Regions from separate parts of the Solibacillus sp. FSL W8-0372 genome, predicted to be linked through region 1. Evidence: a T-box and tRNA genes for the amino acid it is inferred to sense, from the RefSeq annotation. Region 1 holds a T-box; the other holds one or more tRNA genes.
What was found. The T-box of region 1 lies ahead of tyrS (tyrosine--tRNA ligase). A T-box ahead of a tRNA ligase gene usually reads a tRNA of that ligase, here a tRNA-Tyr.
Positions count from the first base shown of each region.

Region 2: it encodes a tRNA-Tyr, which carries the amino acid that the T-box ahead of tyrS (tyrosine--tRNA ligase) is inferred to sense. The anticodon was not compared.

Region 1 covers NZ_CP150204.1:2,814,025-2,829,721, reverse strand. Annotated here, with positions in the region: gene MKY13_RS14380 (GNAT family N-acetyltransferase) at 1-317, opposite strand, end outside; gene acsA (acetate--CoA ligase) at 482-2,209, shown strand; gene argC (N-acetyl-gamma-glutamyl-phosphate reductase) at 2,466-3,500, shown strand; gene argJ (bifunctional glutamate N-acetyltransferase/amino-acid acetyltransferase ArgJ) at 3,520-4,743, shown strand; gene argB (acetylglutamate kinase) at 4,706-5,482, shown strand; gene MKY13_RS14355 (acetylornithine transaminase) at 5,479-6,627, shown strand; gene MKY13_RS14350 (IS1182 family transposase) at 6,948-8,297, shown strand; gene MKY13_RS14345 (transglycosylase domain-containing protein) at 8,652-11,498, opposite strand; T-box leader at 11,601-11,808, shown strand; gene tyrS (tyrosine--tRNA ligase) at 11,879-13,150, shown strand; gene MKY13_RS14335 (substrate-binding domain-containing protein) at 13,254-14,426, shown strand; gene MKY13_RS14330 (YIP1 family protein) at 14,510-15,127, shown strand; gene MKY13_RS14325 (uroporphyrinogen-III decarboxylase) at 15,187-15,354, opposite strand; gene MKY13_RS14320 (hypothetical protein) at 15,604-15,697, shown strand, end outside.
Region 2 covers NZ_CP150204.1:3,353,850-3,369,546, reverse strand. Annotated here, with positions in the region: gene MKY13_RS17325 (D-2-hydroxyacid dehydrogenase) at 1-741, shown strand, start outside; gene perR (peroxide-responsive transcriptional repressor PerR) at 919-1,365, shown strand; gene MKY13_RS17315 (YgzB family protein) at 1,457-1,798, opposite strand; gene MKY13_RS17310 (nucleotidyltransferase-like protein) at 2,069-2,962, shown strand; rRNA gene MKY13_RS17305 (16S ribosomal RNA) at 3,301-4,855, shown strand; rRNA gene MKY13_RS17300 (23S ribosomal RNA) at 5,124-8,052, shown strand; rRNA gene rrf (5S ribosomal RNA) at 8,173-8,288, shown strand; tRNA gene MKY13_RS17290 (tRNA-Asn) at 8,302-8,377, shown strand; tRNA gene MKY13_RS17285 (tRNA-Ser) at 8,387-8,478, shown strand; tRNA gene MKY13_RS17280 (tRNA-Glu) at 8,494-8,568, shown strand; tRNA gene MKY13_RS17275 (tRNA-Val) at 8,592-8,667, shown strand; tRNA gene MKY13_RS17270 (tRNA-Met) at 8,693-8,767, shown strand; tRNA gene MKY13_RS17265 (tRNA-Asp) at 8,771-8,846, shown strand; tRNA gene MKY13_RS17260 (tRNA-Phe) at 8,871-8,946, shown strand; tRNA gene MKY13_RS17255 (tRNA-Thr) at 8,954-9,029, shown strand; tRNA gene MKY13_RS17250 (tRNA-Tyr) at 9,036-9,119, shown strand; tRNA gene MKY13_RS17245 (tRNA-Trp) at 9,130-9,203, shown strand; tRNA gene MKY13_RS17240 (tRNA-His) at 9,235-9,310, shown strand; tRNA gene MKY13_RS17235 (tRNA-His) at 9,350-9,425, shown strand; tRNA gene MKY13_RS17230 (tRNA-Gln) at 9,441-9,515, shown strand; tRNA gene MKY13_RS17225 (tRNA-Gly) at 9,526-9,600, shown strand; tRNA gene MKY13_RS17220 (tRNA-Cys) at 9,605-9,678, shown strand; tRNA gene MKY13_RS17215 (tRNA-Leu) at 9,727-9,808, shown strand; gene MKY13_RS17210 (helix-turn-helix transcriptional regulator) at 10,054-10,257, shown strand; gene MKY13_RS17205 (hypothetical protein) at 10,257-10,634, shown strand; gene nagB (glucosamine-6-phosphate deaminase) at 10,857-11,588, shown strand; gene MKY13_RS17195 (DMT family transporter) at 11,623-12,504, opposite strand; gene MKY13_RS17190 (LD-carboxypeptidase) at 12,634-13,545, shown strand; gene MKY13_RS17185 (hypothetical protein) at 13,771-14,280, opposite strand; gene MKY13_RS17180 (phenylalanine--tRNA ligase beta subunit-related protein) at 14,293-14,982, opposite strand; gene queG (tRNA epoxyqueuosine(34) reductase QueG) at 15,072-15,697, shown strand, end outside.

The DNA of each region.
Region 1 (15,697 bases):
GAGGGTATTACCTCAATAGCACCAAGTTCAATCATATTAGGAATACGATCTTCTGCCCAACGCTCTAAAGGATCAGGATAAAGAAATGTCACATAGCCCACGATGATATCATCTTTTCGTATAATAATTATACGTCCTTCTTCTAGCCCGGCAATTTCGACTAGTGCTTTATGCTGTTGATGAGAAGGTCGAAATGCTTTCAGGTCTTCGTGTAATGAGTAGGATGCAAGTTTTTCTGAGGAAACGGGCCCTTCCACTAAAACATTACCATTCTTCGATTCGAATTCAAGACAATAGTATTTTTTTACATGATTCATAATCACACCACCTGCTTGTAATACCTCCATTATACTCTATTTAATGCGAAAATACGCTTTATTTTACGATAAATAACTAAATTGTTAGAAAATTATAAATGTTTTGCCCATTATAGTATTTTTATTGTAAAATGGTTGTATGTTTTAAAGAAAGGGGAAATTTCATGGGGACAAAAACAGTTGAAAAACTAGCAGTAATTCCAGGGGAACATAATTTGAAAAATTATGAGGATGCAGCTGCAAATCATGATTGGGTCAATACTGAGAAGGCATTTTCTTGGTATGAAACGGGGAAGATTAATATTGCTTATGAAGCAATAGATCGACATGTCGAAACACATCGGAAAAATAAAGTAGCACTTTATTATAATGATGGGCATCGAAAAGAGTCATATTCTTTCTTTGATATGAAACGCAACTCGAATAAAGCGGCAAATGTACTGAAGGAGAAAGCAAATTTGCGAAAAGGGGATCGTATATTTGTATTCATGCCACGTACACCGGAGCTTTATTTCAGCTTATTAGGGGCATTAAAAATAGGGGCAATTGTTGGACCGTTATTTGAGGCATTTATGGAAGGGGCCGTTTATGACCGTTTAATGGATAGTGAGGCAGTTGCAATTATTACAACACCATCATTATTAAATCGGGTACCTATTGAGAAGCTTCCACATTTAAAGACTATTTTTGTAGTTGGAGAAGATGTTGAAGAAACGGATAAAATATTAGATTTTAATAAATATTTCAAAGAGGCACCTCAAGATTTTGACATTGAATGGGTCGATAAAGAGGATGGCTCCATTTTACATTATACATCTGGTTCTACCGGTACTCCAAAAGGTGTATTGCATGTGCATTATGCAATGGTACAGCAATATCAAACCGCCCAATGGGTACTTGATTTAAAAGAGAATGACATTTATTGGTGTACAGCTGATCCAGGTTGGGTAACAGGAACAGCTTATGGCATTTTTGGACCTTGGTTGAATGGGGTTACTAATGTAATTATTGGTGGTCGCTTCAGCCCGCAAGCATGGTATGGTGCGATTGAAGAATACGGTGTTACTGTTTGGTATAGTGCACCAACTGCATTCAGAATGTTAATGGGTGCTGGTCCAAGTATGATCAGCAAATACAATCTATCTTCATTACGACATGTTTTATCCGTTGGGGAACCTTTAAACCCTGAAGTTGTGAAATGGGGAATGGAGATCCTAAATCACCGTATTCATGATACATGGTGGATGACAGAAACTGGCGGACATATGATATGCAATTTCCCGGCAATGGAGATCAAACCAGGATCTATGGGAAAACCAGTTCCGGGAGTATATGCTACGATTGTGGATGATCAGGGAAATGAAGTACCACCATACACAATGGGGAATTTAGCAATCAGAAAAGGCTGGCCAGCTATGATGCGCCAAATTTGGGGGAATCCTGAACGATATAATTCTTATTTTTTAAAAGGTGAATGGTACGTATCAGGTGACTCAGCATATAAGGATGAGGACGGATATTTTTGGTTCCAAGGGCGTGTAGATGATGTAATTATGACGGCAGGTGAGCGTGTCGGTCCGTTCGAGGTAGAAAGTAAATTACTTGAACATCCGGATGTAATAGAAGCAGGTGTCATCGGAAAACCGGATCCTGTGCGCGGGGAAATCATTAAAGCATTCATTTCATTGCGTGAAGGGGTAGAGCCAAGTGATGAACTTGAAGCAAATATTAGGGAATTTGTAAAAACAGGATTATCTGCCCATGCAGCACCACGTGAAATAGAATTTAAAGATAAGTTGCCAAAAACACGAAGTGGAAAAATCATGCGCCGGGTATTGAAAGCGTGGGAATTAAACTTACCAACGGGTGATTTATCCACTATGGAAGACTAATCCTTTCTACATTTGCATATGCTATGGGGCGCTTACATATGTAGGCGCTTTTTTTACTATTAATATAATGAGGCTATAAGAAAGGCAATTAGTGCTTTTCACCTTAAATACTCAAATAATTGAACGATAATTTGGAATTATCTATGATTATATAAAAATACAGTTGACTAAATAAATATACATAACTATACTTATTTTTATCTTTTAGATTTCATTGATGTATTTTTTGGCAATAAAAAAATTAGAGGTGACAAAGATGAAAGTAAGTATTATTGGTGCCACAGGGTATGGCGGTCTGGAATTATTGCGTTTCTTGCATAACCATAAAGAAGTAGAAGAAATAGGATTATTTACATCATCTGAGGAAGGAACAGTATTTTCAGATAAATTCCCTCACTTAACAAACATTTATAATCAACCTTTATTGAAAATAGATTACGATGTATTAGCAAAATCCGATGTTGTCTTTGCAAGTACACCGTCTGGGGTATCTAGTACTCTATTTCCACCTTTAGTAAACCGAGGTCCAAAATTAATCGATTTATCAGGGGATTTTCGATTGAAAAACCTTGAAAGCTATGAATCTTGGTATAAAAAAAAGCCGGCACCGAAAGAAGCAGTTGAAAAAAGTGTATATGGATTAACAGAGTGGAATGAAGCGGCCATTAAGACATCGGATTTAATTGCAAATCCAGGATGCTATCCAACAGCAGTTCTCTTATCCATCCTGCCCCTTATAAAGCATCAGCTGATTGATCCAAGTTTTTTAGTCATTGATGCAAAGAGCGGAATATCCGGCGCTGGCAATAAACCATCAAATACTACACATTACAGTGAAGCAAATGAAAGCTTTTCAATATATAAAATTAATGAGCATCAACATATTCCTGAAATAGAACAAGCAATTTCGATGTTTACCGATACCGAAACAACTATTACGTTTAACACACATTTAGTGCCTATGACACGGGGGATTTTAGCTACTTCCTATGCACAGGTAACAGAAGGTGTGACCCAAAAACAATTAGTTGATTGTTTAACTTCAACGTATGAGAATCACCCTTTCGTACGTGTCATTCAGGAAGCGTCATCTATTGGAACTAACCGCGTAAAAGGTTCGAATTATTGCGATATTTATGTGAAGCTCGATGAACGGACGAATCGCGCAACAATTATTGGGGTTATCGATAACTTAGTAAAAGGGGCTGCAGGGCAGGCAATCCAAAACATGAATGTTCAGTTTGGGTTGCCACAGCAAACAGGCCTACAACTTGTACCGTACTTTATTTAAACATTAGGAGGAACATCAAATGGCTTCAACAATTGAAATGAAAAAACTATCTAGCAAAAATATCGTATCACCAAAAGGCTTTACTGCAGCAGGTGTTCATTGCGGTATTAAACATAAGAAAAAAGATTTAGCGATTTTAGTCAGTGATGTACCAGCAAGTGTAGCGGGCGTATTTACAACAAATGCTGTTCAAGCGGCACCCCTTAAAGTAACAAAGGAAGTTGTATATGGAACGAAAAAAATGCAGGCAATGATTGTAAATTCAGGGAATGCTAATGCATGCACAGGTAAACAAGGGATAGCAGATGCATACGAAATGCAAAGACTTGCTGCACTAAAGCTCGGCATTTCTGAAGGTTTAGTTGGGGTAGCATCTACAGGTGTTATTGGGGAAATTATGAAAATGGAACCTATTAAAAAAGGGATGGAAATGTTATTACCGGATTCCAAACTTGAAAATGGAATTGATTTTTCACAAGCAATCCTGACAACAGATACAGTAATGAAAAATACAACATACGCTACGATTATAGACGGTAAAGAAGTAATCGTATCGGGAACAGCAAAAGGTTCAGGTATGATCGAACCGAATATGGCGACTATGTTGGGCTTTATTACGACAGATGCAAATATTGAATCGGATGAATTGCAAAAAGCGTTATCTAATGTAACGGATTGTACATTCAACTCAATTACAGTAGATGGAGATACATCAACAAATGATACGGTAGTAGTAATGGCAAATGGGTTAGCTGGTAATGAACCATTATCGCCTGCACATCCGGATTGGGAGAATTTTTATACAGCATTACGATTAGTATCCGAAGACTTAGCAAAATCGATTGCACGTGATGGAGAAGGCGCAACAAAACTCATTGAAGTTGAGGTCGATGGTGCAATTTCTGATGAAGAGGCAAGAAAAATTGCAAAAACAGTTGTCGGTTCCCCTCTTGTAAAAACAGCAGTTTTCGGATGTGATGCAAACTGGGGTCGTATTATCGCAGCAGTTGGTTATTCTGGAGCCGTTGTTGATCCAGATAAAATTACAATTAAAATTGGCGGGGCAACAATGGTCGAAAATGGAGAACCTATTAATTTTTCAGAAGAAGCGCTAATAGAAATTTTAAAACAACATGAAGTTAAAATCTTTGTGTCTTTAGAAGTGGGAGAGGGACACGGCTTTGCTTGGGGGTGTGATTTAACTTATGACTACGTTCAAATCAACGCATCATACCGTTCGTAAAATGGTCATCAAGCTAGGTGGCAGTACATTAGAAGGTCTTAACGAGGCCTTCTTTCGTAATTTCAAAGCCCTTCAAGATCAGGGGATTCAACTCATCATTACTCATGGGGGAGGACCTGCCATTAATCGTGAATTAGCCGCTGCTAACATTCAATCTCAAACTGTAAATGGCTTACGGGTAACGAATGAAGAAATGATTGAAATTGTTCAATCAACTTTAATCGGTAAAGTTAATCCTGCATTAGTTCATGAACTCAATGCTGCAGGAATTGACTCTGTAGGATTAAATGGTTTTGATCAAACTTTGTTGGAAAGTGAATATTTAGATTATGAAACTTATAAATATGTAGGTAAGGTAAAAAGTGTTAATGTAAACTTATTAAATACATTAACTGAAAGTGGTATTGTCCCTGTAATAGCATGCATTGGCGCAACAAAGGATGGGCATGCACTTAATATTAATGGAGATACAGTGGCAAGTGAAATTGCATTGGCAGTAGGTGCAGACCGTTTACTCCTCGTTACAGATGTTGCAGGTATTCGGATTAAAGATGAATTTCAAACAGAAGCCACACCAAATTTAATTAAGCAATGGATTGATGAAGGAGATATATACGGCGGTATGATACCGAAAGTACAAGGGGCTTTAAATTGTTTAGAGTCGGGAATACCATCTGTCCAAATTGTCAATGAAACATTAACCGGTACAACTATTTTAAGTGAGGAGCTAGTAAAATGAGTGCATTATTTCAAAATTACGCAAGAAGACCTTTCGCTATTGTTGAAGGGAAAGGAACTGAAGTATTCGATACTACAGGAAAACGCTATTTAGATTTTACAAGTGGAATAGCTGTCTGTAGCTTAGGTCATGCCAATCCTGCAATTGTAGAGGCAATTCAGCAGCAAAGTGAAAAACTATGGCATATTAGTAACTTATTTGAAAGCCCAGGTCAAGAGAAGCTGGCGGCATCCTTAGTGAAAGATTTACATCTATCCTATGCTTTTTTCTGTAATAGTGGAGCAGAGGCAAATGAGGCTGCAATTAAATTGGCTCGAAAGCATACAGGGAAGCATAAAATAATCGTTTTCGAACAAAGCTTTCATGGACGTACATTCGGTGCAATGAGTGCGACTGGTCAAGATAAAGTACGTAACGGCTTCGGACCATTAGTGAGTGAATTTATTACATTACCGTTTAATGATGTAGAGGCATTAAAAGCTGCAGCAGACTCTGAAACAGCAGCAATAATGTTGGAGATGATTCAAGGTGAAGGCGGGGTAAATTCTGTATCTGATGAATTTGCGCAAGCTATTCATGACATTCAGCAATCAACAGATATTTTAGTAATCGCCGATGAAGTACAAACGGGAATTGGGCGTACAGGTACCCGTTTTGCATTTGAGCAAACTGTAATTAAGCCTAATATTGTATCAATGGCGAAAGGTCTAGGAGGAGGTTTTCCAATTGGAGGCATTCTCGGTACAGAGGAACTATTTAATACGTTTAACGCAGGTACACATGGCACGACATTCGGTGGAAATCCACTAGCGGTGTCCGTAGCACAAACGGTTATTGATCATATATTTAATGATGAATTTTTACAATCTGTAAAACAAAAATCAAGCTATTTTGTAATAAAACTTAAAGAAGCATTTCCGAACTATACTGTTCAAGGGAAAGGTTTAATGCTTGGATTAGGATTAGGTGGAGAAGACGTAGCGCCATATGTAGCTGCTTTAGATAAAGCTGGATTGTTAACTGTAGCGGCAGGTCCGAAAGTAATACGCTTATTGCCACCATTAACAGTAAGTGAGCAGGAAATTGATGAAGCTGTAGACATTCTAAAAGGTGTATTACAAACAGATAAAATTACAACTCTATAAATAATTTAAAAGAGTTTGGGACAAAACGAAAAATATCCATTTTCCTTAAGGGAAAATGGATATTTCAGACTGTAGACAAACTCGAAGAAATTCGAGTTTGCCTACAGTCTTTTTTGTTTTAAAATAAATTTAAATGATGAAAACCGTTGATTTCCATTCCAGGGGACGCGTTTCGCGGGCGGGTGCCAATCCTCCTCGTCGCTACGCTCCTGCGGTGTATCGGCAGTCCCGCTATTCCCGCAGAAGTCGCCCCTTCCATTCCAATCAACTTGATCTATTCTTTCTAATATAGTTTATCTAAATCAAAGAGGTGTCCCGATATGATGACTAAAAACCAAATGAATGAACGTAATCAATTAGAAATGTTGACGATTGAACAACTTGTCCCAGAAAATCATCTCGTACGTAAATTAGAGGCAGCCATTGACTTTTCGTTTGTATATCCATTAGTTGAAAACTTATATTCACCTTTCGGTAGACCAAGTATTGATCCTGTTGTCTTATTTAAAATGACAATGATTCAATACGTTTTTGGTATTCGTTCGATGCGTCAAACGATTAAGGAAATTGAAACGAATGTAGCGTATCGCTGGTTTTTAGGCTTCGGTTTTCATACAGAAGTGCCTCACTTCTCAACGTTTGGCAAAAATTATACACGGCGTTTTGAGGATACAGATGTATTTGAACAGATTTTCTATCGCATCTTGAAAGAAATTGTGGATGCGGGTTTATTATCAGCTGACCATATCTTTATTGATTCTACGCATGTTAAGGCAAGTGCGAATAAACGAAAATTTGATAAGAAGATGGTTCGAAAAGAGACACGTGCTTATGAAGAAAAGCTACAAGAAGAGTTAAACATAGACCGTGAAAAGAACGGGAAAAAGCCGTTTCCACCGGAGAAGTTTGAAAAGGAAGAATGGAAAGAAATCAAAGAGAGCACAACGGACCCTGAAAGTGGTTACTATGTGAAGGACGAACGGACAAAACAATTTGCCTATTCATTTCATGCAGCGACAGATGAACGTGGCTTTGTATTAGGTACGATTGTGACACCGGGCAATATCCATGATAGTCATATGCTGCAACCGCTTGTTGAAAAGGTCATTCATCGTGTGAAAAAGCCTGTGGCTGTTGCTGCGGATGCGGCTTATAAAACACCTGCGATTACGAACTTTTTATTAGAAAATCAAATGTTGCCTGTTCTTCCTTATACAAGACCGAAAACGAAAGATGGCTTCTTCCGTAAACATGAGTATGTCTATGATGAGCACTATAATTGCTATATTTGCCCGAATGACCAGATGTTGCGCTATACAACGACGACGAAAGAAGGCTATCGCCAATACAAATCGAATCCAGCGGTTTGTGCAGATTGCCCATTTCTAGCACAATGTACGGAAAGTAAAAATCATACGAAAATGATTCAGCGACATATTTGGGCAGATTATCTAGAAGAAGCCGAACATCTTCGTCATCATCATGAAATTAAATCCATTTATGCAAAACGAAAAGAGACGGTTGAGCGTGTCTTTGCGGATGCGAAAGAGAAGCATGGTATGCGATGGACAACGCTAAGAGGCCTTAAAAAATTGTCCATGCAGGCGATGCTTACTTTTGCTGCCATGAACTTGAAGAAACTTGCCACATGGACTTGGCAAGGAGCTTAGATGAGGGCATCTTCCCTCGAAGAGGAGCCCTTTTACAGAACTTCGGAGCCTAATTTGATAAAAGAAATGACAAAAGGCATCGAGAGACGAGCTCTCGATGCCTTTTGTCGACAACCTGAAATATCCATTTTCCTTAAGGGAAAATGGATATTTTTCTGTTTCTACCAGAATTGATTTCCGTTGCGGGGACGCTTTCCGGGGGCGTGGCCTGAGCCTGTAGTCTCAGGCGTCACGCTCATCCCCCAGGAGTCGCCCCTTCACTCCAATCAATTCATAAAGTATCGGTTTCTTAATAAGGAATTTTCTCTTATACAAAGAAATTCTACTTATGTCTCAGCCACTGTTTTTTATAAATTAGTCAATAGTTGTTTCGGGATCGATTTCTATATCGTCTAAATCTTCTTCTATGATCTCTCCTGGTACAGTATTCTCTTCATCTTCGGGTTCAGGTGGCGCAATATAAACTTCCCCAACTTCATTCGAATAACCCGACTCCAGGCCAGTAATATCAACAGCAACAACGACATACCTAACGCCTTCTGACACAGACATTTGGAACCCTTCGTAAGACTTTAATGATCTTACAAGTGATGTGCCTTCATTTGTAATACTGTATACACGGTAGCCAACCACATCATTGGATGCTGAAGCCGTCCATGATAATGAGCCATTTGCCAATGTTGCAAATACAGCTTCAGGTGGAGCACCATCCGCTTCGAACTGGGCACCTGATACAACACCATTACCAGTACTAAACGGCAATAGCTTTGATGCATCCCCACCGAGCCTACCTAGCATACGGTCAATAAAGGCCTGATTCAATCCGAATCCACTCATTTGGACAAACTCAGTAGGTGTACTTGGTAGTGCCGCATAAGTACTGCCATTAATTACTACAGAAGTAGATGAAACGAAACTATCATCTGGCTGTGTAGGTAAAAATACATTTTTGTTAAATAAATCGGAAACGACTAAACCAGCATTTGAACAAGATGTGGAAGCAGCTAATCCGGATATTCCACAGAACGACTGCGTAACAACACCTTCTGGCTTTTTGAATGTTTCCTTCGTACCGATTAATTCTGGATCGATATCATAAAGCGTATTTAAATAACTTGCCCATAATCGGTTGACACGATTACTAGGGTGCTGATAACGATTATTAAATGCATAAAGAGTACGAGGCTGGTCATAACCTAACCAGACACCGACTGAGATATTCGGATTATAGCCTACTAGCCAAACGTCTTTATGATCCTGTGTTGTACCTGTTTTAGCAGCAAAGTCTGAAGAGAACTTTAACTGACTTTTCGCTAAAGTTGCGGTACCGCCTTGTTGAAGTACATCACGTAACATATCTGTCATCATATAGGCAGTTTCCGGACTGAATACCTCCACCGGCTCAACTTTATGTTCATAAACAACATTACCATCTAAATCCTCGATACGCTCAATCATATAGGCATCTATGAATTTTCCTTCATTTGCAAATGTAGTATAAGCATTTGTATTTTCCTCGACTGTTGCCCCATGCGTGATACCGCCAATGGCTGTAGATAAATGAACATAATCTCCTTCAGTTAACTTAGAAAAGCCCATTTTATCTAAATACGTAGCAGGACGACGATCTAAAATTGAGTCATACAAACGTAACAAGGCCAAGTTTTGAGAAGAAGCTACTGCTTGACGTGCAGGAATAATGCCTAATTCCTGTGTAGGAATATAGTTTACAGGTTCGTAATTATCATAATCACGTTTAAATTTAACATCCACTACCGGGCTACCCGCCCCGATTACACCATATTCCAGTGCCGGTGCATAAGCAAGTAATGGTTTCATCGTTGATCCATTTGATCGATAAGCTTGTGTAGCATGATTTAACTGTTCTAACTGGTGGTCACGTCCACCGACGAAGCTTAAAATACGACCTGTTTTATTATCGATAATGATACTTCCTGTTTGAACAGGCACATCCACTTCGATTTCTTCACCTGTTTCTGGATCTTTTTCTTTTTTCTTATATGTTTGACCATACAGTGTAAATTCTTCTGTTACATTTCGCATAGCATCGTACATATCTTTATTGATTGTCGAATAAATACGATATCCTCCAGAACGAATTGTACGGTCTGCTAAAATAGAGTATTTTTCGTTTAAGTTCTTTTCTTCTTTTAAACGGTCTGGGTCAATTCCGTCTTCTTCAGCAAGGATTTTTGCGAAAATTTCTTTTGATCGCATTTCAAGCTCAGCTGTTAGCCAAGGATATTTGTCCTCTGGTCGTTCTTCATAACCCTTCAAATCTTTTGTAATATCATAGCCTATTGCTTCGTTGTACTCTTTTTCCGAAATATAGCCTACTTCCTGCATACGATATAATACCGTTTTCATACGGTCGATACCAGGTTTCATTCCTTCAGCACTCTTTTGTTCACCCTTATTTGTGAATGGTGTGTATTTAAAAGGCGCTTGAGGTATTCCGGCAATATAGGCTGCCTGTGGTAAATTTAGCTTAGAAGCTGGAATACCAAATATACCTTGGGCTGCTGTTTCAATTCCGGCAATATTACGACCGGAAGAATTACGGCCATATGGGATAATGTTAAGGTATGCTTCTAAAATCTCTTCTTTACTCATAAATTTCTCGAGACGGAAAGCGAGTAAGATTTCTTTAGCTTTACGCTCATACGAAACTTCATTTGTAAGTATTTGGTTTTTTATTAACTGCTGTGTTAAAGTAGAGCCACCAGTTTGTGTAGAGGAGTTCGATACATCTTGCAGTAACCCACGTAAAACTGCTTTTGGTACAATTCCTTCATGCTCGCGGAAATATTCATCTTCCGTAGCAAGTACCGCATTTATAACTATTGGAGATATATTAGCAAGCGATGTCTCACGTCGGTCTAAATCTGTTCGAATTTTTCCTATGTAAATATCGTTTGCAAAGTAAAGTTCACTTGTTTCTTCATAACTGAATATTTGCTCGCGCATCTCTTCTTTTGATCGCAAAGGTTCATCCTTTGTTAATGATGCGAAGTAACCTGCACCTACACCCCCAACAAATAACAGTGTAGTAGCAACAAAAATTACTGCTAATAAAGTTAAATTCCAAAAGACACCACCAGTAATTCGTACATAGCGCATCTGTTTTGAAGAAACAAGGGATTCGATTTTTTTATTAAATTTATCAAGCCATTCTTTCACAACATCGCCCTCCTAAAATCTTGTTTATTATAGCATATTTGATATATAAACGAATATATTTATTGACAACATCTATTTTCTAGGTAGAATAGAAAATATAAATTTCAGGCAAAGAAGAGTTTGCAGTAATAAATGTGCTCCCTGATTAGAGAGCTGGCGGTTGGTGAAAGCCAGAGAAAGCGCATTTATGAATTACGTACTTGGAGCTTGAACGGATCGTCACGTTATAGACGCTTAAAGTGGAAGAAAAGTTTTTTGTTTCTTCAAGCTGGGTGGTACCGCGTTAAATGAGAAATTTGACGTCCCTGCATGCATTGGCGTGTAGGGACGTTTTTTGTTTCCTTACATAGCGAATACAACACATGTAAAAGGAGAGAAAAATGATGAACGAATTACTGCAAGATTTAGAATGGCGTGGTTTGTTATACCAACAAACAGATGCTGAAGGTATGGAAAAGCTTTTAAACGAGGAAAAGGTTTCATTATATGTAGGTGTCGATCCAACAGCAGATTCCATGCATATCGGTCATATCGTACCATTACTTACATTACGCCGTTTCCAAAAAGCGGGCCATACACCGATTTTATTAGTTGGGGGAGCTACAGGTACTGTAGGAGATCCGTCAGGACGTTCTGAAGAGCGCCAACTACAGACGATGGAGCAAATCGACAAAAACGTTCAAGGTCTAAAAAAACAAATGGAACGTTTATTCGACTTCTCATCAGATGCAGCAAACGGTGCTGTATTAGTAAATAATAATGATTGGGTTGGCCCAATGTCATTGATCGATTTTTTACGTGATTACGGGAAATTAATTAATGTAAACTACATTTTAAATAAAGACACAGTAGCTTCACGCTTAGATTCAGGTATTTCATTCACTGAATTTGCTTACACATTAATTCAAGGAATCGACTTCAACCATTTATACGATCATCATAATGTTCGTATTCAAGTAGGTGGCTCGGATCAGTGGGGCAATATTACAACGGGATTGGAAATGATTCGTAAGACACACGACGAAAATGCAAAAGCATTCGGTATTACGATTCCTCTTGTAACAAAAGCAGATGGTACAAAATTCGGTAAAACAGCAGGTGGCGCAGTATGGCTGGATGCTGAGAAAACATCACCATATGAGTTCTACCAGTTCTGGATCAACACTGCAGATGCAGACGTTGTAAAATACCTTAAAATATTTACCTTCTTAACACGTGAAGAAATTGAAGCGCTGGCAGTAAGTGTGGAAGAAGAGCCGCATTTACGTAAAGCACAAAAAGCTTTAGCTGAAGAGATGACACGCCTTATCCACGGTGAAGCTGGTCTAGAGGCAGCGGAGCGTATTACAAAGGCATTATTCTCAGGGGATTTAAAAGCTTTATCAGTAGATGAAATGAAAGTGGCATTTGCTGGCGTTCCATCTGTAGAGGTAGCGAAAGAAGACAAAAACATTGTTGAATTAATCGTAGAAGCCGGCATTTCATCTTCAAAACGTCAAGCACGTGAAGATGTAACGAACGGTGCAATTAGTGTGAACGGTGAAAAAGTTACAGAGCTAGAATATGTGATTGATGGCAAAGACCGATTAGAAGATGCATTTGCGATTATCCGTCGAGGAAAGAAAAAATATCACATGGTGAAATTTGTATAACTAAATGATTTTGAAACGTCTTGGAAATAAAGTTTTCCAAGGCGTTTTTTTAAAGGGATATTAGGAAGTAAAAAGAACGTAATAAGGAGAAGGGAGAGATGACATGGAGAAAAAATCTTATTGGGGACAAATTGGAATGGCCATTTTTGTATTGCTGGGAGCAAGCTTTTTCACGTTTGTTATTGTTTTCACGTTTCTACTGGCGGGCAACATTCATTACATACCGCTAATAATTGCAGTAGCTTCAATTTTATATATAGGTTTTGTCCTTCAAATTTTTGATGTATTTTACCAAAAGAAAAAACGTGTGAAAGTGTATTGGGGACTAGCGGGGATTATTATAGCTATTACATGTATTCAACCGATTTATAAGTGGTTGGATAGCAGGGTGTCAACTGTTGATGCTGAGGTTAATATTTATCAGTATGAACCTTTTGTAGAAGGCAACCAATTAGTAGCGCTCGGACAAACCGCTTCCTTAACATTGGAGGAGCCTTTACCGATCATAGATGGTGCGACGGCATTGTACCCACTCTATGCGGCAATCGCTCAAGAAGTATATCCTGAAAAAAGTTATAATCCATATCAGAGTGAGGTAATGGTTAACCAAACACATGAAGCCTATACGAATCTAATTTTAGGAAGGGCGGATATAATTTTTGCGGCGGGACCATCTGAAAATCAAAAGAAGCGTGCGGAAGATAAGGGCTTTGAACTGGTATTAACCCCTATTGGAAAAGAAGCATTCGTCTTTTTTGTAAATAGTAAAAATAATATTAACGGTTTATCGTTGGAACAAATTAAAGGCATCTATTCCGGTGAAATTACAAATTGGTCTGAAGTTGGTGGGGATAATGATGAAATTCGTGCATTCCAAAGACCGCAAGATAGTGGATCCCAAACTGCTTTACAACGTTTAATGGGGGATACGCCTTTAATGGAGGCGCCAACTGAAGATATTGCAACTGGTATGGGTGGAATAATTAATGAGGTATCCCAATATAAAAATTATAAAAATGCAATTGGTTATACATTCCGCTATTACTCAAATGAAATGGTGCGGAATGAAGAAATAAAACTATTGGAAGTTAATGGGGTAGCTCCTTCAAAAGAAACAATTCGTTCAAATACTTATCCAATTGCCTCGGAGTTTTATATTGTGACGGCAGGTGAGCCTACTGGTAATGTAAAGCGATTAATCGATTGGGTATTATCAGATGAAGGTCAATCTTTAATAGAAAAAGCGGGTTATGTTTCACTATCTTCAGTAGAATGATATTTAAGGTACAATAATTTTGAATCGCCCACAGTATGCCAGTATAATAGAGTATAGACATATTTTTTTAGGGGGATTTTGATTTGAATGAGCAATTGACACATGCAGTCGATGATCGACATGCGGTATTAAGTATTGCTACTAAACCTCGTGATACCATTCGTTATGTTCTAACACATAAAAAGTTATCTTATTTTATTATCGTAGGTATTATCGGTATGTTTGCAAGCAATTTAATTAGCTTTATCGGCATGGATTTTACAGGAGCATATACTTTAGGTGATATCGTTTATTCGACATTATTATCAAGTTTATTGCTCTACTTTCTTTCTACAGCATTATCAGCAGGTGTTTTGACACTATCAGCAAAAGCATTTGGCGGGATAGGTAAGTTTAAAGAAATGTTCCGCATGATTAGTGTAACGATGATTCCTTATATTTGGATATTACCGATAATATTGTTTTGGATGCAATTTGCGCCACAATCTTTTTTTAATATTACTTATATTGAAACATCATTAAGTGATTTAATCCTACAGTTTGTATGTGGTACGTTTATAATTATTGCCAGTTTATGGACATATGTTATTACAGTAGTTGGTATTTCAGAAGTGCACCGAATCTCAACATGGAAAGCATTTTTCGCTTCCTTTATTGTGATAATTATATTAGTGGTAAGTGCTCGTTATTTACTGTTTTAAATTCAAGACATTCACATTGTATATTTTGTGAATGTCTTTTTATTTTATAAAGTAAAACATTAAGACGGGTTAATAACATCGGGACTATTGCCATTTTGAATATGACTATTCGATCCGGTAATGTCATAAGCAATTAAGGTTACGTCCAACTTTTCTTCCAGTTGTTTGATTGCACTAAGTTTTTCATTATTAAGTTCGGCAAATTTTGCATCTTCCAAAAAAATCACATCCTTTAATAAATTATAAATTAAGTATGAGAGATATTTTAATATTTATCCGTTTGCAGAGATGGGAAATTGGGGTATATAAATAGTAACGCAAGATAAGTTATGTAAAGAAAATTATCCCCACATCAGTTCAAAAATTTGATAATTTTCTGTATAGTTGTATAAAAAAGTAAACTTATCAGATTAATAGCTTGGTCCTTGGGTTTCTTATTTGCGTGGAATTGTAGGTAGAAGTTGGGAGGTGTAACAATGGAATCTTATAATGTTTCTATTTTAATCAATGAATCAGATCAAAAAGTTAAAGACAATATAAAACTTGATTATCAAACATTAGATTTAATAG
Region 2 (15,697 bases), 540 kb from region 1:
GCGGGAATCGAAAAAATGCCCGCAGAAGCAATCGCAAAACGTAATATTATCGTTTCAAATGTACGTGGGATACATAAAAAGCCGATGACTGAATCGATACTGGCGCATATTTTAGCTTTAAAACGTGTATTGCCATTTATTTATGAGCAGCAACAAAAGAAAGAATGGAATAAAAAGGCTCGACCTACTGAGTTAAACGGCAGCTCAGCCCTTATAATTGGTCCAGGTGCAATTGGGGGAGAAATCGGACGTATATTACAGGCATTTGATGTTCATACAATTGGATGCAACCGTTCAGGTACTGAAGCACCCTATATGAACGAAACATATAAGCTGGATGACTTGAAGCAACATTTACCAAAGGCCGACATTGTAATTTCGATACTACCATCTACGAAGGAAACAAAACATCTACTAACTCGTGAGCATTTTGAGAAAATGAAAAACTCTGCAATCTTCATGAACTTTGGACGAGGAGATGTAGTGGACACAGAAACACTCATTAAAGTACTCCAAGACAAATTGATTGAGCATGCCGTATTGGATGTATATGAAGTTGAGCCTTTACCATCGGATAGTCCATTATGGGATTTAGACAATGTAACTCTATCTCCTCATTTTTCAAGTCATTCATCTCGTTATGTAGAGCGAAGCTTAGATATTTTTAAACCAAGTTTGCGAAAATGGTTGAATGGAGAGCGGGACTTAGAAAATAAGATGGATATTCTTAGAGGATACTAATTGAGAAAATTTGCTAGGGTAGTTAAGCTTTGCTTGAATTGATTTTCAATTAGCAATTATATCTAATGACTTTTACTTCTATTAGAATAAGCAATTGTTGACAACTCGAGGATAAATTCGATACACTATTTATAACGATTATAAATTAATAATATGTATGAAAAGGGGTGTATGACGATGTCTGAAATGCATTTAAAGGATGCGCTGGACACGTTAAAGACTACTGGTGTACGAATTACTCCTCAGCGTCATGCGATTTTGGAATATCTAATTCAAAGTATGATTCACCCAACAGCGGATGATATATACAAAGCACTTTGCGGCAAGTTTCCTAATATGAGTGTCGCAACAGTATATAATAATTTACGAGTATTTCGTGAGGTTGGCTTAGTTAAAGAGCTTACTTACGGAGACGCAGCAAGTCGTTTCGATTTTGTAACGGGCGATCACTATCATATGATTTGTGAATGTTGCGGCAAAATTGTAGATTTTCATTATCCTGGATTAAATGAAGTGGAGCAATTCGCTTCTCAAGTTACAGGCTTTGAAGTTAATTCGCACCGTTTGGAAGTATACGGTACTTGCCCAGAGTGTGTTGCAGTCGGTGGAAAGAAAGTTCAATAAAAAGTTTAACCTAGTAACGATTGTTGCTAGGTTTTTTGTATGAAAAAACTGCATTAACTCCAAGCGAGTATCAATGCAGCTTATTTATACTTTATTTTTTGTTGTATTCCTGATTAAATTCTTTTCCTTCTAATGAAGGATCTAATGTAAGTGGTTCGTTGCAATACATGCAAATATCTACACGGCCTAATACTTTTGTCCATTTTCCGCATTCCGGACATACCACCTGTACTGCTTTAGTTGATAAAAGTCCAATCCATCCATAAACAGCAGTACTACCGATAATGCACAGAAGCCCAATAGACATGAAGATTAATACAAGAATTTGATTGTCTTTAAAAAAGATTGCACCATACATAATCACAAAACCGATGAAAATAAGGGATAATGCAAATGATCGTATTTTATTAATTTTACTATTATACTTTTTCATTACAATTGCCTCCTAATCTAAAATATACTATAACATAAATTGGATTTAGATTAGTAGATTTGAAAGATTTTGGTGATATCCTAATTATATGAATTTAAAGGTATTTCCAAACTTACTGTCGAAACAATTCTATTATTCTAGTTATAATTAATAACGGATTTCTATTAGAATAAATGTTCAATGAGATAACACTAGTGAATTTGACTTATAGCGATTACAATAACTTAGAAACAAATATAAATAGTAGCAAAATTTTATAGGGGGATAACAATGGAACATATTTTAAGACCAATTTATCAGGAACGCGCAAGTCAGCCGGAGACGTTGGGGGTTATTTTAATTAATAAGCGTGAAGGCGCTGAAAATATGACCGATACATTTGATTCGGTTCTATTAATTATTGTAAAAGATAGTGACACACCTATTTATTCAAAACACTATATGTATGGTGATGCGAAAATGGTGATGCATATTTTAACGGAAGAGCGTCTGCGTAAATGGATCTTTATTGGTTCGAATAAGCGTTTAGTCGATTGGCTGTTCCACGGTAAAATTATGTTCGATCGAAATGAGTTCTTATTTAAGTTACGTTCGGAACTACAGGAGTTTCCTTTTGTTGGACGTAAGTTAAAAACAGGAATTCAGTTTGCTAAGTTAATCCGCCGTTATCAAGAAGGAAAAGAATTATTTGAGGATGGTCACTATTTAGATGCTTATAATCATGTAGTTGCTTCATTGCATCATTTAGGCAGATTATCGATTATTGATAGTGGTCATTATCCAGAAGTAACTGTATGGGCTCAAGTGAAAAGAAATGACCCAGCAATTTATAAGTTATATGAAGAATTGATTATGAGTAATGAAAGTTTGGAAAAGCGTCTAGAGCTTTTATTTTTAGCGGGAGAGTTTTTGATTAATTCAAGAACGACTGATGGGGCGCAGCATATTTTAGAAACAATGCTTGCTCAACCATATTGGACAATACAGGAATTACATGATCACCCTGAATTAAGTTACTACTCTGTAGATTTAGAAGTCTTTGTTGAATATTTAATCGAGAAAGAGTTAGTTCAAGTAGAACCAGTAGTTGCAAAAAACGAAGCGATATTTCACCGCAATTATTATGTAGACCGACAACTTATTGAAAGTGAATACGGTTTATAGTATATTAATCAGAGCGTTAAATAACGCTCTGAAACTTTTTTTAAAAAAAGTATTGACGTATGTGTAACTAATATTGTAATATATTAAATGTCGCTAAGACGTACTCGAAAAACTAAATAACTCTTGAAATGCTCAAACAACTTTTTGAAAAAGTTGTTGACAAAGAAAAGAAGAAATGTTAAATTAGAGAAGTCGCTAAAACGACATAGCAAAAAAATGAACCTTGAAAACTGAACAAGCAACGTTAATGAAACAAGCTTCTTAAATGAAGCAAACAATAGATTTCAACTTTTAATTAAGTTGAATCGCTAGCAAAGCAAATGAGCTTTCAAACTACTTTTATGGAGAGTTTGATCCTGGCTCAGGACGAACGCTGGCGGCGTGCCTAATACATGCAAGTCGAGCGGATGATGAGAGAAGCTTGCTTCTCTCTGATTTAGCGGCGGACGGGTGAGTAACACGTGGGTAACCTACCTTATAGATTGGGATAACTCCGGGAAACCGGGGCTAATACCGAATAATACTTTTAAACACATGTTTGAAAGTTGAAAGACGGTTTCGGCTGTCACTATAAGATGGACCCGCGGCGCATTAGCTAGTTGGTGAGGTAACGGCTCACCAAGGCAACGATGCGTAGCCGACCTGAGAGGGTGATCGGCCACACTGGGACTGAGACACGGCCCAGACTCCTACGGGAGGCAGCAGTAGGGAATCTTCCACAATGGACGAAAGTCTGATGGAGCAACGCCGCGTGAGTGAAGAAGGATTTCGGTTCGTAAAACTCTGTTGCAAGGGAAGAACAAGTAGCGTAGTAACTGGCGCTACCTTGACGGTACCTTGTTAGAAAGCCACGGCTAACTACGTGCCAGCAGCCGCGGTAATACGTAGGTGGCAAGCGTTGTCCGGAATTATTGGGCGTAAAGCGCGCGCAGGTGGTTCCTTAAGTCTGATGTGAAAGCCCCCGGCTCAACCGGGGAGGGTCATTGGAAACTGGGGAACTTGAGTGCAGAAGAGGATAGTGGAATTCCAAGTGTAGCGGTGAAATGCGTAGAGATTTGGAGGAACACCAGTGGCGAAGGCGACTGTCTGGTCTGTAACTGACACTGAGGCGCGAAAGCGTGGGGAGCAAACAGGATTAGATACCCTGGTAGTCCACGCCGTAAACGATGAGTGCTAAGTGTTGGGGGGTTTCCGCCCCTCAGTGCTGCAGCTAACGCATTAAGCACTCCGCCTGGGGAGTACGGTCGCAAGACTGAAACTCAAAGGAATTGACGGGGGCCCGCACAAGCGGTGGAGCATGTGGTTTAATTCGAAGCAACGCGAAGAACCTTACCAGGTCTTGACATCCCGGTGACCACTATGGAGACATAGTTTCCCCTTCGGGGGCAACGGTGACAGGTGGTGCATGGTTGTCGTCAGCTCGTGTCGTGAGATGTTGGGTTAAGTCCCGCAACGAGCGCAACCCTTATTCTTAGTTGCCATCATTTAGTTGGGCACTCTAAGGAGACTGCCGGTGATAAACCGGAGGAAGGTGGGGATGACGTCAAATCATCATGCCCCTTATGACCTGGGCTACACACGTGCTACAATGGACGATACAAACGGTTGCCAACCCGCGAGGGGGAGCTAATCCGATAAAATCGTTCTCAGTTCGGATTGTAGGCTGCAACTCGCCTACATGAAGCCGGAATCGCTAGTAATCGCGGATCAGCATGCCGCGGTGAATACGTTCCCGGGCCTTGTACACACCGCCCGTCACACCACGAGAGTTTGTAACACCCGAAGTCGGTGAGGTAACCTTTATGGAGCCAGCCGCCGAAGGTGGGATAGATGATTGGGGTGAAGTCGTAACAAGGTAGCCGTATCGGAAGGTGCGGCTGGATCACCTCCTTTCTAAGGATTATTTCGGAATCATTCCCTTGGGGAATGAAACATTAACGTTTGCTGTTCAGTTTTGAAGGTTCATTCTTAATTGAATGAGATACTTCAAAACCTTGTTGGTTTAATTCATCTCGTATGATTGAACCGCATTTCGTTCTTTGAAAACTGGATAAAACGACATTGAAAGCAATAAAACAAATTTCTATTTTATAGAAATGTAACAAGTCAAGCAATTGACGTGTAAACTTAAATCTTAGATTTTATCTAAGTGTTAACTTTTGGTTAAGTTAATAAGGGCGCACGGTGGATGCCTTGGCACTAGGAGTCGATGAAGGACGGCACTAACACCGATATGCCTCGGGGAGCTGTAAGTAAGCTTTGATCCGGGGATTTCCGAATGGGGGAACCCACTATCTTTAATCGGATAGTATCTACACGTGAATACATAGCGTGATGAGGACAGACGCAGGGAACTGAAACATCTAAGTACCTGCAGGAACAGAAAGAAAATTCGATTCCCTGAGTAGCGGCGAGCGAAACGGGAAGAGCCCAAACCAAAGAGCTTGCTCTTTGGGGTTGTAGGACACTCTATACGGAGTTACAAAAGAATGAGTTAGACGAAGCGACTTGGAAAGGTCCGCGAAACAAGGTAAAAGCCCTGTAGTCAAAAGTTCATTCCCTCCAGAGTGTATCCTGAGTACGGCGGAACACGTGAAATTCCGTCGGAATCCGGGAGGACCATCTCCCAAGGCTAAATACTACCTAGTGACCGATAGTGAACCAGTACCGTGAGGGAAAGGTGAAAAGCACCCCGGAAGGGGAGTGAAATAGATCCTGAAACCGTGTGCCTACAAGTAGTTAGAGCCCGTTAATGGGTGATAGCGTGCCTTTTGTAGAATGAACCGGCGAGTTACGATTACGTGCGAGGTTAAGTTGAGAAGACGGAGCCGCAGCGAAAGCGAGTCTGAATAGGGCGAATTAGTACGTGGTCGTAGACCCGAAACCAGGTGATCTACCCATGTCCAGGGTGAAGGTGAGGTAACACTCACTGGAGGCCCGAACCCACGCACGTTGAAAAGTGCGGGGATGAGGTGTGGGTAGCGGAGAAATTCCAATCGAACCTGGAGATAGCTGGTTCTCTCCGAAATAGCTTTAGGGCTAGCCTCGTGATTGAGAATACCGGAGGTAGAGCACTGTTTGGACTAGGGGGGCATCTCGCTTTACCGAATTCAGACAAACTCCGAATGCCGGATATTTATACACGGGAGTCAGACTGCGAGTGATAAGATCCGTAGTCAAGAGGGAAACAGCCCAGACCACCAGCTAAGGTCCCCAAGTAATCGTTAAGTGGAAAAGGATGTGGCGTTGCTTAGACAACCAGGATGTTGGCTTAGAAGCAGCCATCATTTAAAGAGTGCGTAATAGCTCACTGGTCGAGTGACGCTGCGCCGAAAATGTATCGGGGCTAAACGATTCACCGAAGCTGTGGATGCATACTTTGAGTATGCGTGGTAGGAGAGCGTTCTAATAGCGTTGAAGTCAGACCGGAAGGACTGGTGGAGCGATTAGAAGTGAGAATGCCGGTATGAGTAGCGAAACATGGGTGAGAATCCCATGCACCGTATGACTAAGGTTTCCTGAGGAAGGCTCGTCCGCTCAGGGTTAGTCGGGACCTAAGCCGAGGCCGATAGGCGTAGGCGATGGACAACAGGTTGATATTCCTGTACCACCTCCTCACCGTTTGAGAAATGGGGGGACGCAGTAGGATAGGGTAAGCACGCCGTTGGTTGCGCGTGTTCAAGCAGTAAGGCGTGTATGTAGGCAAATCCGCATACTATAACGTTGAGCTGTGATGACGAGCTCTTTAGAGCGAAGTTCCTGATTTCACACTGCCAAGAAAAGCCTCTATCGAGGTGAGAGGTGCCCGTACCGCAAACCGACACAGGTAGTCGAGGAGAGAATCCTAAGGTGTGCGAGAGAACTCTCGTTAAGGAACTCGGCAAAATGACCCCGTAACTTCGGGAGAAGGGGTGCTTCTTTGGGTGCATAGCCTAGAGAAGCCGCAGTGAATAGGCCCAGGCGACTGTTTAGCAAAAACACAGGTCTCTGCAAAACCGTAAGGTGACGTATAGGGGCTGACGCCTGCCCGGTGCTGGAAGGTTAAGAGGAGCGGTTAGCGCAAGCGAAGCTGTGAATTGAAGCCCCAGTAAACGGCGGCCGTAACTATAACGGTCCTAAGGTAGCGAAATTCCTTGTCGGGTAAGTTCCGACCCGCACGAAAGGCGTAACGATCTGGGCACTGTCTCAACGAGAGACTCGGTGAAATTATAGTACCTGTGAAGATGCAGGTTACCCGCGACAGGACGGAAAGACCCCGTGGAGCTTTACTGTAGCCTGATATTGAATTTTGGTACAACTTGTACAGGATAGGTAGGAGCCAGAGATCCCGGAGCGCCAGCTTCGGAGGAGGCGTCGGTGGGATACTACCCTGGTTGTATTGAACTTCTAACCCATGCCCCTTAGCGGGGTAGGAGACAGTGTCAGGCGGACAGTTTGACTGGGGCGGTCGCCTCCTAAAGAGTAACGGAGGCGCCCAAAGGTTCCCTCAGAATGGTTGGAAATCATTCGAAGAGTGTAAAGGCATAAGGGAGCTTGACTGCGAGACCTACAAGTCGAGCAGGGTCGAAAGACGGGCTTAGTGATCCGGTGGTTCCGCATGGAAGGGCCATCGCTCAACGGATAAAAGCTACCCCGGGGATAACAGGCTTATCTCCCCCAAGAGTCCACATCGACGGGGAGGTTTGGCACCTCGATGTCGGCTCATCGCATCCTGGGGCTGTAGTCGGTCCCAAGGGTTGGGCTGTTCGCCCATTAAAGCGGTACGCGAGCTGGGTTCAGAACGTCGTGAGACAGTTCGGTCCCTATCCGTCGTGGGCGTAGGAAATTTGAGAGGAGCTGTCCTTAGTACGAGAGGACCGGGATGGACACACCGCTGGTGTACCAGTTGTCTTGCCAAAGGCATCGCTGGGTAGCTATGTGTGGACGGGATAAGTGCTGAAAGCATCTAAGCATGAAGCCCCCCTCAAGATGAGATTTCCCATTACGCAAGTAAGTAAGACCCCTGAAAGACGATCAGGTAGATAGGTTCGAGGTGGAAGTGCGGTGACGCATGTAGCTGACGAATACTAATCGGTCGAGGACTTAACCACATTTTATTGCACAATTCAATGAAACGTTTATCCAGTTTTGAAAGAATGAATTTATTATAAAAAACACTTGCCAAATAAGGAAAGTGTGGTATAATAAATAAGGTCTTTCTGAAAAAATAGTCTAGTGATGATGGCAAAGAGGTCACACCCGTTCCCATACCGAACACGGAAGTTAAGCTCTTTAGCGCCGATGGTAGTTGGGGGCTTCCCCCTGTGAGAGTAGGACGTCGCTAGGCTGTATAGAAATATTCCGAAGTAGCTCAGTTGGTAGAGCATCCGGCTGTTAACCGGCAGGTCGCAGGTTCGAGTCCTGCCTTCGGAGCCATTAACTCTTGGAGAGTTGTCCGAGTGGCCGAAGGAGCACGATTGGAAATCGTGTATGCGGGTAACCCTGCATCAAGGGTTCAAATCCCTTACTCTCCGCCAGCCATTTATTAAAATGGCCCGTTGGTCAAGTGGTTAAGACACCGCCCTTTCACGGCGGTAACACGGGTTCGAATCCCGTACGGGTCACCATTCATTTCATCAATATCCAGCATGGAGGATTAGCTCAGCTGGGAGAGCACCTGCCTTACAAGCAGGGGGTCGGCGGTTCGAGCCCGTCATCCTCCACCATTCAAATTAAATCATATAGTATTGTCGCGGGGTGGAGCAGTGGTAGCTCGTCGGGCTCATAACCCGAAGGTCACAGGTTCAAGTCCTGTCCCCGCAACCAAATGGTCCCGTGGTGTAGCGGTTAACATGCCTGCCTGTCACGCAGGAGATCGCCGGTTCGATCCCGGTCGGGACCGCCATTTTTAAAATACTACATATAATATGGGTTTGTAGCTCAGTTGGTAGAGCATTAGATTGAAGCTCTAAGTGTCGGCGGTTCGATTCCGTCCAAACCCACCATATTTTTGCCGGTGTAGCTCAGTTGGTAGAGCAACTGACTTGTAATCAGTAGGTCGAGGGTTCGACTCCTTTCGCCGGCACCATTACCTGGAGGGGTAGCGAAGTGGCTAAACGCGGCGGACTGTAAATCCGCTCCTTAGGGTTCGGCGGTTCGAATCCGTCCCCCTCCACCATCCTTTTAATAGGGGCATAGTTTAAAGGTAGAACTACGGTCTCCAAAACCGTCAGTGTGGGTTCGATTCCTACTGCCCCTGCCAATTAATTCAAAAACTTAAAAATAACATAGTGGCGGTTGTGGCGAAGTGGTTAACGCACCTGATTGTGGTTCAGGCATTCGTGGGTTCGATTCCCATCAGTCGCCCCATTTTTATTTAGGTTTAAGAGTTAAAATTATAATATAGTGGCGGTTGTGGCGAAGTGGTTAACGCACCTGATTGTGGTTCAGGCATTCGTGGGTTCGATTCCCATCAGTCGCCCCATTATATTAAAAGCTTTGGGGTATAGCCAAGCGGTAAGGCAACGGATTTTGATTCCGTCATGCCCTGGTTCGAATCCAGGTTCCCCAGCCATTTTTTTTTTGCGGAAGTAGTTCAGTGGTAGAACACCACCTTGCCAAGGTGGGGGTCGCGAGTTCGAACCTCGTCTTCCGCTCCAATATGGCGGCATAGCCAAGTGGTAAGGCACAGGTCTGCAACACCTTTATCACCGGTTCAAATCCGGTTGCCGCCTCCATATTTAATTAATCGGTAATTCCGGTTTTTTTTTACCCTTTTTTATTTTGCCGATATGGCGGAATTGGCAGACGCGCCGGACTCAAAATCCGGTTCCTTCTGGAGTGCCGGTTCGACCCCGGCTATCGGTATCATTGAGTTCAAGTTAGAACTATTAAAACACCCTCAAAGTCTTGATTACAGGCTTTGAGGGTGTTTTCGTTTACTATAGTTTATTTTTAGTTGAGAAGGAATTACAGTACTACAACAGTTGGCTTACAAACATCGAAGAAAACAAAACGTTTTCTCGTATTATATTTACAATTATTTACTTCTTATATATAATGAATGTAAAGTCAGCTTTACGTAAAATATACTTTACGTTAGGTAGGTAAAAATGAAAAATAATATTAAGGATTTACGTACACGGTATGGTTTATCACAGGATGGCTTAGCTGAAAATTTAAAAGTTTCTAGGCAAACCATTATTTCTTTGGAAAAGGGACGTTATAACCCTTCCATTACATTGGCATTTAAGTTAGCCCGTCAGTTTAACTGTCACATTGAGGATATATTTATTTATGAGGAGGATAATCAATAATGATTACTGGAAACAGGTCATTCTTTTTGTTTATCGGTATCTTTATGCTTTTAATAGGTATTTTCATTAATGGATCTCATATGTTTTCAGGGAAGTTTCCTGATGCATTAATGGTGATTGCCCTTTCGATTATGGCGTTTAGTTTGGCTTATTTAGAACCTCACTTTGCAGCAAAGGATGAACGTGCTCAAAAGATTCGAGAACGTGCAACATACATTAGTTATTTTTGGGGAGTGATATTTGCCATTATATTAATGTTGATTTTTAACCCATTGTCTCCTCTAAATGTTTCAGCCTTTCAAGTGTTATCACTATTCATTGCATTATATATTTCAGTCGTATTTTTAAATATGGTTTATTATGCAAAAAAGTACTAGTTTATAATGTCCTACCCTTTTTCCGGCTTGAAATTCATTCCTAACATATTAATAAATTATATGGGTACAATTAAAGTTAAATCGTATTTTTTAAAAGAAAATGTGAACTGTTTTATATAGCATATTAAAAATTTATGCTATAAAATTAACGTATTGATGTAAGGAACTAAAAATGAACTTTACTTTATTTGAATTATATAAGCATAGGGAGTAGGGAAATGAATGAATGCTGTAACAAATTTAAAATGGGTTGAAGCGACAGATTATGATGAAATGAGTAAAATTGCTGCAAGTATTTTTGTAGAACAGTTAAAGGAAAATAGTAAAACTGTTTTTGGGATGGCAACTGGAAGTACACCTGAAGGGTTTTATAAAGAACTTGTATCAATATATAAGGAAGGGAATATTTCCTTTGCTCAGGCTAAGTCTTTTAACTTGGACGAATATATTGGTATTAATCCATCAAATGAGGCAAGTTACCATTACTATATGGACCACAACTTATTTAATCATATTGATATGAAGCAGGAAAATATTTACTTACCAACAGGTAATGCAGCAAATATTGAAAAAGCAGCAATGGATTATGATGCAATGATTGAAGAAGCAGGGAATATTGATATTCAGCTCTTAGGTATTGGTGTTAATGGACATATTGGCTTTAATGAGCCAGGAACACCATTCGATTTAGGGACTAATGTTATAAAACTAGCTGAGTCGACACGTGAAGCGAATAAAATTTACTTTGACTCAATCAATGATGTACCGACACATGCAATTACTATGGGTATTAAAACAATTATGAAATCAAAAAAGATTGTCTTACTAATTGCAGGCGCAGCGAAGCAAGAAGCATTTGATCGTCTTCGTAGTGGTGAAGTGACAGAAGACTTCCCAGCAAGTGTATTAAACTATCATCCAGACGTAACTGTTATTTATACAGGAGTAGAATAATTAAAAGGAGTGCTGATGATGCACTCCTTTTAATTTACTTTTTTATAGATGAGATAAATACCCCGACAATTATGGCAACCCCGCCGATTAATTGTGTAAGTAGCAGCTTTTCATTTAAAAAGATTACTGCAAAGATGCTAGCAAACAAAGGGATAAAGTTTAAGTAAATTCCTGCCTTGTTGGCACCTAAAGCTACAACGCCTGTATTCCAGCTTAGAAATGCCACAATCGATGCAAATACCCCAACATAAAAAATAGCTCCAATAGTAGTAGTGCTCCATACAATAGTTTGGGATGTAGTGAGTAGTTCATATACCGCAAATGGGAGCAGCATTAATGCACCTATAGCAATTGTTACTAAAAATGTAGAATAGCCAGGGAGCCTGCTAGCGCACTTCTTAATAAGCAATGAATAAATACTCCAACAACACACTGCAACTAGTACAATTAAATCTCCTTTATTAAATGAAAAGGCAAGTAAGCTTTGTAATGAGCCTCCGGAAATAATAAAAGACACTCCAGCTAGAGAAATTATTGTACCTATTAACTGATACTTAGTTAAACGTTCTTTTAAGAAGAGAAAGCTTAATATGTATATAATTATCGGTGTGGAAGAATTCATTAAAGATGCATTGATGGATGTTGTATAATATAAACCGATATAAACGAGCGTATTGAATGCAGCGACTCCTGTCAAAGCTAACGTAATGACGGCAACCCAATTTTGCTTCAGTACACTCCATTCCTTTTTTGTCCGTTTGTAAGCAATGGGGAAAAATACGGCAAAGGCAACAATCCAGCGTAAAAATGCCAGGGTAATAGGAGGAATTTCTCCGGTAACAGCGCGACCAATTACAAAGTTACCACCCCATAATAAAGTAGCTAAAATGAGAAGTAGCTGTGGTGGAAATTTCATTAAGTAGCATCTCCTTAATAATGGAAAAATAATTTTATCTATTATAGGGATAACCTGGGGGAAATTGCAATGCGCTTTACATAAAACGCTATGATACAATAGCGACAGAAGCAAAAGGAGGTCATTTACATGAAAATACGACCAGCAAGATTACAGCATGGCGATACTGTAGGATTAGTAAATTTAAGCAGCCCGCTTAATATAGAATCTTTAGGGGACAAATTAGCAATATTGGACGAGCTTGGTTTGAAATATAAGCTAGGCAATACAATTCAATCGTATGACGGCTATTTAGCAGGTACAGACGAGGAACGATTAGAAGATTTTCACCAAATGATTCGTGATCCAGAAGTGAAAGCAGTCTTTTTAGTAAAAGGTGGCTACGGTATATCTAGAATTATAGATAAAATAAGTTATCCATTAATCGAGGACAATCCGAAAATCATTTGGGGCTATTCAGACATCACCACTTTACATACACAAGTGAATGAGTTTTCAAATGTCGTTACCTTCCATGGGCCTATGTTATCGGGTCCGGAAGGGGAGCTAGACCCATTATCAAAAAAAATGTTCCAGCAATTATTCCAACCGATTGAAATCCAGTATACAGAAAGTATTTCGCCACTTCGTACACTCGTATCCGGTGTTGTACGTGGTGAATTAACAGGTGGTAATCTGAATCGTCTTGTTAGTACACTTGGAACAAAATTTGAAATTGATGTTCGGAATAAAATTGTTTTAATTGAGGATATCGGTGAATCGATTGAGCAAATTGATTTATCATTAAATCAATTACGTCTTTCTAGAAAGCTTGAGCTTGCTGCAGGCTTTGTAATAGGCGATTTTAATATGCTTAGCAGTAAATATAACTATGATGATGTATTAAACGTTATAGAAGGGTATATAAAGCCTTTAAACAAACCAGCAGTAGCAGGATTTAAATTTGGTCATTGCGAACCGAATATTGCGATACCACTAGGAGTAGAAGCTATTTTAGATGCGGATGATAAAACATTACGGATATTACCGGGTGTAGAATAATACTAGGAAATAAATAACAAAGACACCTTTTCACTAAATAAGTGAGCAGGTGTCTTTTAATAACGAGCGACGGAAATACACAATTTAGTTTGTAGTTATCTTTTACAATAGTTGGTCATTAGTGAAAGGTAACGTTGTAACAGGTAAAAGTTGATTGGTTTCTCTAAGTTTGCCTAAGCAAAAATCGCTCGTTATTACCTAGATTGGAGTCTCACCGCTCTAGGATTAGAAGTAGTTGCTATCATCAAATTCGATTTCGACTTGATAGTTTTTAGCATTAATTAAATTGGAAAGGCGATGTGCTTCCTTTTCCAGCTCGTTAGCGCGAGTGCGGTATGTCATCGGATCATACAGTGCTACACGGTACAGGATGGCTTCACCAGAATTGTGGTAGAATGCTTCTTTTTCTTCAGAACCTAAGCTTTTACATAAGGCAGCTTCTGCCCGTAACTGGCTAGCAAGTTCGATCGCTTCTACAATGGGCATTTCCTCGTCTTTAAATACAATTACATTTTCAATATTTGCACGGTAAATGAGTGAATCCAGCTTACGAGAGTCATACCGTAATTGTTTTAATTCAGCTTCTAGCATTTCAAGTGTGTAATCGGGTCTTTTTGGTTGTTCACCTTTTTCAATGATCACATGTGTTAGTTGATTCACAGCAAATGTACGTTCTTGAATTTTCTTCGTAATAACGCTCTTTAGTTTTACTGCCTCCGCTAGATTAATGCTCACACTATCAGCTCCTTAAAAATGAATTTTTTTATTCTCAGTTGAAAGAACATGCGCCTCAAATTCGCCACCGCTTACTTGTGTAAACATTTTTCCGGCACTGTTTAATAACTTTTGTGCTTCCTGTTCACTGATCGATGGACGTAAATAAAGGATTTGCAATGCATTAGTAGTTACTTCAGTTACAGCAGTTCGCTTTGAATCAACATAGGGGCTACCGAATGGACCGAACGTATCTTTTAAATAAATGATATTTTCCAATGTGTTGTAACGACCATTTATTCCTTCATAGCCTGTTGATGCATTGCCAACTTGTATTTCAACATTTCCTTGAATACCATCCAAATCATAGATACCGACTGGAATCTCAAATTGCAATGAAAAGAAATTATTCAAATCTACCGCTGTATGAAACGGTGTTAAATATTGCTGTTTAGCGATACGTCGCATTAAGCTTTCGGCAGAGTGTCGATAACGATTTGGATCGGCACCATAAGATTTCCAAAGTTGGCGCCATTCTCTAATTCCAGTTCGCTCAGTCACAGGTTTTTCCTGTAATTCTAAAAATAAATTTTCCTGATATAGTTGCGTGCGACCTTTAATCATTTGAGGAGATTCCTCTACGATAATTTTGCTATAATGGATAAGGCCAATTTTAAATTGTTCATTCACTGTAAAGAGTGAGTCATTAATAGAGATATTCAATTAAAGCACCTACTTCAATTATAATATTGGATAATTATGTAATATAAAATAACTTGTATTCATTGTATCATTTGAAAGGAGCAAGGGAAATGAAAGTATCTCAACTTCAAGAAGAATTAATTCAATACGCAAGTTCTATTGGGGTAGATAAAATCGGATTTACAACCGCTGCTCCGTTTCATGAATTAAAAAACCGTTTACGACGACAGCAACAATTAGGCTATCAGTCGGGATTTGAAGAATCGGATATTGAGCTTCGTACAGAGCCGTTAAAATTATTGGATGATGCCGAAAGTATTATTGCAATTGCTATAGCATACCCTTCTCGAATGCAGGATGCTCCACAAGGAAAAAAGGGAGAACGCCGAGGGATCTTTTGTCGTGCTTCCTGGGGAGTCGATTATCATACAGCAGTGCGGGAACGTCTGCAGCTTATTGAAGCATGGCTACAAGAAAGAGTACCGAATGTAAAAGTGAAATCGATGGTCGATACAGGGGAGCTCGTTGATCGTGCTATAGCAGAGCGTGCTGGAATCGGGTGGAGCGGGAAAAACTGTTCTATTATTACACCTGAGTTTGGTTCTTACGTATATTTAGGTGAAATTATGACAAATATACCTTTTGCTCCTGATACACCGATAGAGGATGAATGTGGAAACTGTAATTTATGCATTGACGTCTGTCCAACGGGTGCAATTGTAGCACCGGGTCAGCT